DNA from 3 places in the Corynebacterium comes genome. Region 1 is predicted to be linked to each of the others. Evidence: riboswitches for the same ligand, from Rfam matches in the RefSeq annotation. Region 1 holds a riboswitch; each other region holds the start of a gene.
The links. A riboswitch is a leader RNA that binds a small molecule or an ion and turns the genes downstream of it on or off. The one in region 1 is predicted to bind thiamine pyrophosphate.
Positions count from the first base shown of each region.

Region 1 (3,265 bases):
CCGGCGCGAACCCGAGCAACGGCGCCGACACCCACGGCATGGTCGCCTCCATGTTGTCCGTGGGCAAGCTCGACTACAACGACGCCCTCGACGGCATCTCCCTGACCAACACCATCACCCCCTCCGGTCTCGGCCGCACCAAGGCCGAGCAGGTGACCAACCTCGTCGGCATCCTCGACGCCGGTTTCATCATGGACGACAACTAGGAGCCCCCAATGTCCACCAAGACCTTTGACGAGCGCATGGCCGACATGAAGGCCTCCCGCTCCGCCCACAACATGGAATCGGGCCTGTACCACGCCAACATCAACGTCCTGGACAAGTCCACGCTCGAGGACGCGATGGCCAATCCCGGGAACTACCCCAACCTGACTGTCCGGGTGTCCGGCTACGCGGTGAACTTCGTCAAGTTGACCAGGGAGCAGCAGCGGGACGTCATCTCCCGTACCTTCCACCAGGGAGCGTAGTGGCCCGGGACGGTGTCACCGGCGAGGTTAGCCTCACCCCGTCGGTGGGTGAGAAGGTCCGTGGGGTGGCCGCGGGCCTCGGCGGCACCGCCGGGGACCTCACCCGGCCGGAGCTTCTCGACGCCCGCGTCACCGGCGACGTCGCCCTCGTGCACTCCTGGGAGATGGTCACCGCGGTCGACGGACCCGGCACCCGGATGACCCTCTTCCTCACGGGTTGCCCGCTGCGCTGCCGGTACTGCCACAACCCCGACACGATGGAGATGCGCTCCGGCACCCTCGAGCGCGTGGAGGACGTGGTCAAGCGCGTCAGGCGCTACCAGCGCGTCTTCCGGGCCACGGGTGGCGGCCTGACGATCTCCGGCGGCGAGCCGCTCTTCCAGCTCGCCTTCACCCGACGGGTGCTCGCCTCGGTTCACCAGGCGGGGATCCACACGGCGATCGACACCTCCGGCTTTCTCGGCGCCCGCCTGACGGAGGAGGACCTGGCGAACATCGACCTCGTGCTTCTCGACGTCAAGTCCGGCAACGAGGCCACCTACCGCACGGTCACCGGCCGGTCCCTGCAGCCGACGATCGACTTCGGCGACCGGCTGGCCGCCCTGGGCAAGGCGGTGTGGGTGCGCTTCGTGCTGGTCCCGGGATTGACCGATGATCCGGAGAACGTGGCTCAGGTGGCCGACATCGTCGCCCGCTGGCCCAACGTCGAGCGGGTCGAGGTGCTCCCCTTCCACAACATGGGTGCGGACAAGTGGCGTGAGCTGGGTATCCCCTACCACCTGGAGGACGCGGAGCCCCCGACGCCGGAGTCGCTGGCGGCGACCCGCCAGGTTTTCCTCGATCGGGGGATCGTCACTTACTGATAGGGTCGTCCACGACATTGGGGTGCACGGCTGCAGGGCTGTGCTGAGAACATACCCATGGAACCTGCTCTAGCTAGAACTAGCGAAGGGATTGTCGTGACTCAGCCACGCGTTCTGTCCATTGCCGGCACCGACCCGACCGGAGGTGCCGGCATCCAGGCGGACCTGAAGTCCATCGCCGCCGCCGGGGGTTTCGGCATGGCCGCCGTCACCGCACTGGTGGCACAGAACACCCACGGGGTCCGCTCCGTGCACACCCCGCCCCACGAGTTTCTCCGCGAGCAGCTCGCCTGCGTCTTCGATGACGTCACCGTGGATGCGGTGAAGATCGGCATGCTCGGGGACGTGGAGACCGTCGCCGTCGTCGCCGAGACGCTGGCCGCTCACCCGGTCCCCCACGTCATCCTGGATCCGGTCATGGTGGCCAGCTCCGGTGACCGCCTGCTCGACGAGGACGCGGAAGCCGGTGTCCGCGACCTCATCCGCCACGTCGACGTGATCACCCCCAATCTGCGCGAGCTGGCCGTGCTCTGCGACACCACGATGGCCGCCGATCTGGACGAGGCCATCGCCCAGGCTGCCGGGCTGGCCGGGGACACGGACACGGTGGTCATCGTCAAGGGTGGGCATCTGACCGGTTCCGCGGCCGACAATGCCGTCGTCCACCCGGACGGTACCGTCCACCACGTGCCCACTCGGCGGGTGGACACAAAGAACACCCACGGCACCGGCTGTTCGCTGTCCGCCGCCCTGGCCACCCGCATCGCCTCTGGTGAGCCGGTCAATGAGGCGCTGGAGTGGTCGACCCGCTGGCTTCATGATTCGATCAGCAACGCCGACGCCCTCGACGTGGGCAGCGGTCACGGTCCGGTCGACCACTTCCATCGGACGCGCCGTCTCGAAGCTGCCGCAGACACCACCCCGTGGCCGCACCTGACCGGCCCCCTGCCGACCCTCCCCGCACCCTCCCCGCACCTTGTCCCGGCCGGACCCCACACGCAGGCGATGTGGGAGGCCACCGGTGAGGTCTGGGGCGAGATCATGGACCTGACGTTCATCCGTGAGCTCCGCAGCGGCACGCTGCGCCCCCGCGACTTCGCCTTCTACCTCGACCAGGACGCCCAGTACCTCAACCGGTACTCCCGCGCGCTGGCACTGCTCTCGGCGAACGCCACCGACCAGGAGGGGCAGATCGGCTGGTCAGAGGGCGCGATGGGGGTGCTCGCCGGGGAAGCGCAGCTTCACCGCGACTGGCTGGGCGCCAACGGCGTCACGGTCACCGCCCCCTCCCCCGTCACGCTGGCCTACACCAATTTCCTCGTCGCCTCCTGTGCCGTGGAGCCCTACGCCGTGGGGGCCGCCGCGGTGCTGCCCTGCTACTGGCTCTACGCGGAGATCGGTTTCGAGCTGATGAAGGACAACCACCCGGAGCACCCGTACCACGCGTGGCTCAAGACCTATGCCGGCGAGGAGTTCATCACGGGAGCGCGTGGCGCCATCGCCCGCACCGAGCGTGCCCTTGCGTCAGCCTCCCCCGCCGAGCGTGAGCAGGCGATGGCGACCTACCTCAACGCCTGCGTCTACGAGCGGGAGTTCTTCGCCCAGGCCGACCGCGCCTGGTAGCAGGCACGGGTCGGCGCGGCGTCAGTGCCCGAGCGCGTCATCGATGGCTGAGCCCGCGGTCGGGGCTGTGAACTGGAAACCGGAGTCCGTGAGCACCTTCGGCTCCACCGTCGCGTCGGCCAGCAGCAGGGACTCAGCGGCGTCACGGCCGAGGACCAGGCGCAGCGCCCACTTCGGTGCGGGGAGCAGGTAGGGGCGGCGCAGGCGCTGCGCGAGGTGCCGGCCGATGTCGCGGGCGCTGGCCGGGGTCGGTCCGCTGAGGTTGACCGGCCCGGTGATGCGGTGGTCGATGATGTGGCGGATCGCCCTGAC
Region 1 covers NZ_CP046453.1:1,343,468-1,346,732, reverse strand. The annotation lists partial or broken gene grcA2 (autonomous glycyl radical cofactor GrcA2) at 1-467, shown strand, start outside; gene pflA (pyruvate formate-lyase-activating protein) at 467-1,330, shown strand; TPP riboswitch at 1,339-1,438, shown strand; partial or broken gene CETAM_RS06495 (bifunctional hydroxymethylpyrimidine kinase/phosphomethylpyrimidine kinase) at 1,427-2,953, shown strand; gene CETAM_RS06490 (TIGR01777 family oxidoreductase) at 2,975-3,265, opposite strand, start outside.

Region 2 (3,265 bases), 370 kb from region 1:
ACGAGCCCTTGGTGATCCGCCAGATCATCGGCAGCTCCCGCGCGGGGGAAATGCCGGTGACGAAACGGGGGGTCACCGCTGCGTCATCGACCACCACGCCGGCGGCCTTGACGGAGGTCTTGCCGGCGGCGGCGGCGACGTCGTCGACACTGGCGGCGGCCGCTCTGGCGATGAGGGCCACGTCGTCGAGCAGGGCGATCAGGCCACCGGCCATGATTCCCACCTTTCTGTCTGCGGGTGTGAACTAGATGCAGTGTAGTCCGGCTGCACCGGGTGTGCGCGTAGTCTGGTCCCATGAAGATTGCGGTCATCGGGGTCGGGGCGGTCGGAGGCTGGTTCGGCGGGAATCTGGTCCGTGCGGGCCATGACGTCGTGTTCGTCGCACGTGGCGGCACCCTCCGGGTCCTGCGTTCGGAAGGGCTGCGCCTCAACGGGGAGGCTCCGGTGGCGGTGCGCGCCGTCGGAAAGCTCAGTGAGGCCGATGAGCCGGACGTGGTGCTGCTGGCGGTGAAGGCGACCACCGGGACGGACGTCGCGGCACTGCTCGAGGGGCTTCCGGACGCCGCCCTGGTCGCCGTCACCCAGAACTCCGTCGAGGTTCCCTCGCGGGTAGCCGACGTAGTGGGCACTGATCGCACCCTGCCCGGCGTGGTACGCGGTTATTTCCACCACACCGGCCCGGGCGAAGTCGAGTTTCACGGCGGACCCATCTCCTATGACTTCGGAACGTGGGACGGCAGCCCGAACCACACGGTCGATGAGTTCGCCGCGGCGTTGAGGGGGGCGGGTATTGAGGCGACCGTCCGCGAAGACATCTTCGTCGACGTCTGGGAGAAGGCGATGTACGTGACCACGACCGGGGCACTCGGGGCCCTGTCCGGAAGCACGCTCGGTGAGCTGCGCACCCGCCTCCGCCCGACGCTCCGGGCGCTCATGCGTGAGGTGCACGCCACCGCCCTGGCCACCGGGGTGCCCCTGTCCGCGGATGCGGTGGAGCGCACCCTGGATTTCGCCGACCGCATGCCGGCCGGCGCGACCAGCTCCATGCACCGTGACCTGGCGGCGGGCAGGCCGGACACGCGGCACGAGCTGGACGCCCAGGTGGGGGCCATCTGCCGGCTCGCCGCCCGGCATGACGTCGACGTTCGACTGCATGACCTGGTATTTGGCGTGCTGGGGTAGCGTGAGGGCATGACTGCTTCATCCACAGCCCGGGTCAGGTGCGACCGCCCGGGGCGTTACGCACGCTTGCTGGTCAACCGGTTCGCGCAGACCGCACACACGGACTGGGACAGCGAGCAGGGGCGCGCTCACCTGGCGTTCACCCGGGAGCGGGAGGGCGAAGTGGACCTGATAGCCGGGGACGGCGTCCTGCTGATGCAGCTGGAGTGTCCGGCCGAGGAACTCGATCAGTTCGAGGCCATGATCGGCGGCGGGCTGGTGGAGATCGCCGCGGGGACCGGACTGCAGGTTCTGTGGAAGCGGAGCGGGGGACAGGAAGGTACCCGCTGGGTGGCTGATCTGGACGAGAAACCCGAAGGGTTAGAATAAGTCCGCAAACATCCAGTCACGGGTACCCGGTGCGATTCCGGGCTGAGACGCCTCCAACACAGATTGGGCGAACCGTCGAACCTGATCCGGTTAGTACCGGCGCTAGGGAGATTATTGTGAATACTTCACGGGCGCGCTCGTCATGGCGCGTCATCGACATCATCATCGCCTCTGTCCTGGGAGTGGCCTGCGGCCTGATCTTCTGGGTGTGGAACTCCATCGGCTACGCCTGGTTCACCGCCATGGACGCCCTGACCCCGGGCTTCGGTGGTCTGGCCGTCGGCATCTGGCTGATCGGCGGCGTCATCGGTGGACTGGTGATCCGTAAGCCGGGTGCCGCACTGTTCGTGGAACTGCTCGCGGCGATCGTCTCCGCGCTGCTGGGCAACCAGTGGGGCATTGAGACGCTGTACTCAGGGATCGCCCAGGGGCTGGGGGCTGAGCTGGTTTTCGCGGCCTTCGCCTACCGACGCTTCACTCTCCCCGTGGCCATGCTGGCGGGCGCCGGAGCCGCTGTGTCAGCTTTCGTTCTCGAGCTTTTCACCAGCGCGAACCTGGCCAAGTCGCTGGCCTTCAACTCGATCTACCTGACCTGCCTGATCATCTCCGGCGCCATTCTCGCAGGATTCCTCGGCCACTGGCTGGTCAAGGCCCTGGCCGCGACAGGTGCACTGGACCGCTTCGCGGTAGGCCGAAAGCGCGTGTGATGACAGCACTCGTCGAGGCCCGCGGCCTCGGCTGGCGGCACGCCTCCAGAATCGACCCCGCGATCGAGAACATCTCCCTGCGCCTGGAGCGTGGCGAGAAGGTCCTGCTCACCGGTGACTCCGGCGCAGGGAAGTCCACCCTCCTGGCGGCTCTGGCCGGGTTGCTGGGGGATGAGGAGGACGGCGAGCGGACAGGCACGCTTGAGGTCGGCGGCACCGTGGGCATGGTCCTGCAGGACCCGGACTCCCAGGTCATCGCCTCGCGTGTGGGCGACGACGTCGCCTTCGGCTGCGAGAACCTGAGGGTCCCCCGGGAGGAGATCTGGCCGCGGGTGCGCCGCGCCCTGGCCCTGGTCGGACTGGATCTCCCGCTCGATCACCCCACGCGGCATCTGTCCGGCGGGCAGAAGCAGCGACTTGCCCTGGCGGGCGTCATCGCCATGGGGGCCGAGCTCATCCTGCTCGACGAGCCGACCGCCAACCTCGACCCGGCGGGGCAACGCGAGGTCGTTGACGCGGTGACCACGGTCGCCGCGGAAACCGGTGCAACCCTGCTCGTGGTCGAACACCGCCCGCGGCTCTGGGCGCCCATGATGGACCGCTTCCTCCACCTGGGGGCGGACGGGCTGCAGGAGATCACCGTCGCGGACCTGCCCCGTCCGCCGGTGCTGCCCGCCGCGCGGGGAGTGAGCCCCGGGACTCCGACCATGGTCCGGGCCCGGGACCTGCAGACCATCTGGGGCCCGCCTCGCACTCTGGACCTGCCGGCGGGTGCCTCGAGCGTGATCACGGGACCGAACGGATCCGGCAAATCCACGTTGACGCTGACGCTGGCCGGACTGTTGGAGCCGACCGGCGGGACGCTGGAGTACTCCGGGGATCTGCGCCGGGGACTGAAGGCACCGCCCCACAAGTGGACCTCGCGGCAGCTCGCGCAACGCGTCGGCTACGTGTTCCAGGATCCGGAGCACCAGTTCGTCGCCCGCACCGTGGCCGAGGAGATGGCC
Region 2 covers NZ_CP046453.1:975,293-978,557, forward strand. The annotation lists gene CETAM_RS04795 (DUF808 domain-containing protein) at 1-214, opposite strand, end outside; gene CETAM_RS04800 (2-dehydropantoate 2-reductase) at 295-1,182, shown strand; gene CETAM_RS04805 (DUF2218 domain-containing protein) at 1,192-1,551, shown strand; TPP riboswitch at 1,560-1,677, shown strand; gene CETAM_RS04810 (ECF transporter S component) at 1,668-2,258, shown strand; gene CETAM_RS04815 (ABC transporter ATP-binding protein) at 2,258-3,265, shown strand, end outside.
Region 2: linked by a shared signal. The riboswitch ahead of CETAM_RS04810 (ECF transporter S component) and the one ahead of CETAM_RS06495 (bifunctional hydroxymethylpyrimidine kinase/phosphomethylpyrimidine kinase) in region 1 are both predicted to bind thiamine pyrophosphate.

Region 3 (3,265 bases), 880 kb from region 1:
AGGCCCCGGCCTGGAAGAGCACCGGACGCCCCTGGGGTGGCGCCGGGATGTTGAGCGGACCGGCGACCGCGAAGAAGTCCCCGGAGTGATCGAGCGTCGACAAGCGGGCGGAATCACCCCACCGCGTGGAAGCATCGTCGAGCACCGCCGCAGAGGGGAACGAGTCCCACAGGCGGTTGATCACGGAGATGAACTCCTCCGCGCGGGCATAACGCTCGGCGTGCGGCGGCAGCGCGGGCATACCGTGGTTACGCGCCTCGGAGTCATTCATCGAGGTCACCACGTTGATCCCGGCGCGGCCTCCCGAGATGTGGTCGAGGCTGGCCAGCATGCGCGCGGCGTGGAAGGGCGACCAGAAGGAGGCGGAGATGGTCGTCACCAGGCCGATGCGTTCGGTCGCGCGGGCCAGCGCCGTCAGGGTGGTCACCGGTTCCAGGAACCACAGCGGGCCGGACCCGACGCCGTCGAGGTCGGCGGACTGGCCGTCGGCAAGGAAGACGGCGTCGAGGCGGCCCCGCTCAGCCACCCGGGCGAGGTGCTCCCAGTAGGTGATGTCGCCGAGCCTGCCCGAGGATGAGTCAGGGGCCCGCCACGCGGAGGTGTGGTGACCTGCTGCGAAGGCGAAGAGATTGATGTGCACGGCTTCTAGTCCTTCACCAGTCCACCGTCGACGACCAGGTTCTGGCCGGTGACGGAACGTGCCCACGGGGAGGCGAAGAACAGGATCGCGTCGGCGAACTCGGCGGGCGTGGTCACCGACTGCAGCGGAGTGGAGGCCGCGATGAGGTCGAAGACCTCGTCCGGGGTGGCCGCACTGGCATCGGTGGTGCGCAGCAACCCGCCCGAGAGCATGTTCACCGTGACACCCCGCGGCCCCAGATCCGCGGCGAAGGTGCGCGTCAGGGAGAGCAGCGCGGCCTTCGCCGCGGTGTAGTCGTGGTACGGGACCACCGGGTACTGGAAGAGGTTGGTGCCGATCGTGATCACACGTCCCGAACCGAACTCATCGAAACCGGGCAGCGCGGCCTGGATGACGTTGAGGGCACCCTGGATCGCGCCGGCGAACTGATCCTGGAAACGCCCGTAGGTGATCTCCTCGGCCTTGGGGCGGGCATCGCCGTCGAAGGAGAAGTCCACCAGGGCGTTGTTGACCACGGTGGTGACGGGGGCGTCGAAAAACTCCCTGGCCTGCACGTACAGCGCATCGACCTGCGCACGGTCACGGACGTCCGCCCGGATGGCGACCGCCCGGCCGGGATACTCCCCGACGAGTGCCGCGGCCGCCTCCCCGCTGGAGAAGTAGTTGACGACGACCTTCGCGCCCTCGCGCAGGAACGCCTCAGATATTGCCCGGCCGAGGCCGCGGGCCCCGCCGGTGACGAGCACGATCTGCTCGGATATCGCTGGTGCAGTGGTGGTCATGTAGACGCCTTTCTCAAGGAAAGGGCGAAAGTATTTCCGGGTCCTTCAAGGAGTCCTTCAAGGACAGTGGACAATCCCTTCGCCAGCATTAACTGGATCAGGTTCGACGGGTATGTTCTCAGCTGCCAGCAGGCGGCACCCCGTGTCACGCGGCACCAACGCTAGCAGGGGGGCGACGCACGCCACCCCATCCGGTAACCTGGGTCACACATCGTCGAGACCTTATAGGAGTGACCATGGCCGCCCTCAACGACCCCCGCACCCTCCATCCGAAGATCGACCCGCCGAAACAGACCCAGCCCCACCCGGGCCTGGACGCCAAGCTCGACCCCCAGGCCGACCTGGGTCTGGAGACCTACCGGGGCAGCGGTCGCCTCCAGGGCAGGAAGGCGTTGATCACCGGCGGCGACTCCGGCATCGGCGCCGCCGTGGCCATCGCCTACGCCCGGGAGGGCGCGGACGTCGCCATCGCCTACCTCCCCGAGGAGGAGCCCGACGCGGAGAAGATCATCAGGGCCATCGAGGACGCCGGCCAGCAGGCCCTGGCACTTCCCGGGGACCTGCAGGAGCTGAAGCACTGCGAGGAGATCGTGGAGAAGACCGTCGAGACCTTCGGCGGCCTGGACATCCTGGTCAACAACGCCTCCCGCCAGATCTGGCACGACGGGATCAGGAACATCCCGGACGATGATTTCGACGCCACCATGAAGTCCAACATCTACAGCTCCTACCGGGTGACCAAGGCGGCCCTGCCACACCTCAAGCCCGGCTCCGCCATCATCTTCACCTCCTCGATCCAGGCGTACCAACCCTCCCCCCACCTGCTCGACTACGCCATGACCAAGGCGGCGATGAACAATCTCGCCAAGGGGCTGGCGGTGCAGCTCGCACCGGAGGGCATCCGGGTCAACGCCGTCGCCCCGGGCCCGGTGTGGACTCCCCTGCAGCCCAGCCACGGCCAGCCGCAGGACAAGATCGAGGGTTTCGGCCAGCACTCACCGCTCGGCCGCGCGGGACAGCCCGCCGAGCTGGCTGGCGCGTTCGTGTTCCTCGCCTCCGATGAAGCCTCCTACGTCATGGGCGAGACCCTCGGAGTCACCGGCGGCACGCCTACGCCCTAGCGGCCAGCTCCGCGAGCAGCTCCTCGGAACGCGCACGGCCCGCGAGGTCGCTCATGCCACCGGTGATGAGGATCTCCTGCGCGCCGGTGGCGCGGAGAAGCGGCCGGAGGCGGGCGGCGACCTGCGCGGGCGTGCCGTGGATGCCGGTGTCCAGCAACTCCCCGATCCGGCGGCGTTCCCGGGCGCTGAGCGTCGACTCGTCGAGCTCCGAAAGCGGCCGCAGGCTGTCGAAGGAGCCGGTGGAACGCGCCTTCGCCTGCGCCCACGCCTCGGGGATGAGCAGGTCGCGGGCAGCCTCCCCCGTGTCCGCGACGGCGACATTGCCGGAGAGGATGACGTGCGGGGCGCCGATGAGCCCGGGACGGAAGTTCTCCCGGTAGAGCCTGGCGGCGTCGACCTGGTTGGGGCCGCCGAGGATCACCCCGAGCCCGAGTTCGGCGGCCAGGAGCACCGAGCGGAAACCCGCGAGAAGGAACACGGGAGTGGCGCCCTCGTTGGCCGGGCGGGCGGTGACGGCGGCGTCGCCACGCAGATAGCTGATGAGTTCGCGCAGGTCAGCGGGGTATCTCTTCTTCAGTTCCGCCACATCCCCCTGGCGAAGCGCGGCGCGGACGGGAGCGGTGAAGCCGAGAGATGAGCCGATGCCGGCGTCGACACGCGCCGGGTACAGGGCCTCCAGTGTGGCGATCTGCTCGGCCACTATCAGCGGCTGGTGATCGGGC
Region 3 covers NZ_CP046453.1:2,221,385-2,224,649, forward strand. The annotation lists gene CETAM_RS10640 (LLM class flavin-dependent oxidoreductase) at 1-640, opposite strand, end outside; gene CETAM_RS10645 (3-oxoacyl-ACP reductase) at 646-1,422, opposite strand; TPP riboswitch at 1,479-1,575, opposite strand; gene CETAM_RS10650 (SDR family oxidoreductase) at 1,659-2,543, shown strand; gene CETAM_RS10655 (MsnO8 family LLM class oxidoreductase) at 2,533-3,265, opposite strand, start outside.
Region 3: linked by a shared signal. The riboswitch ahead of CETAM_RS10645 (3-oxoacyl-ACP reductase) and the one ahead of CETAM_RS06495 (bifunctional hydroxymethylpyrimidine kinase/phosphomethylpyrimidine kinase) in region 1 are both predicted to bind thiamine pyrophosphate.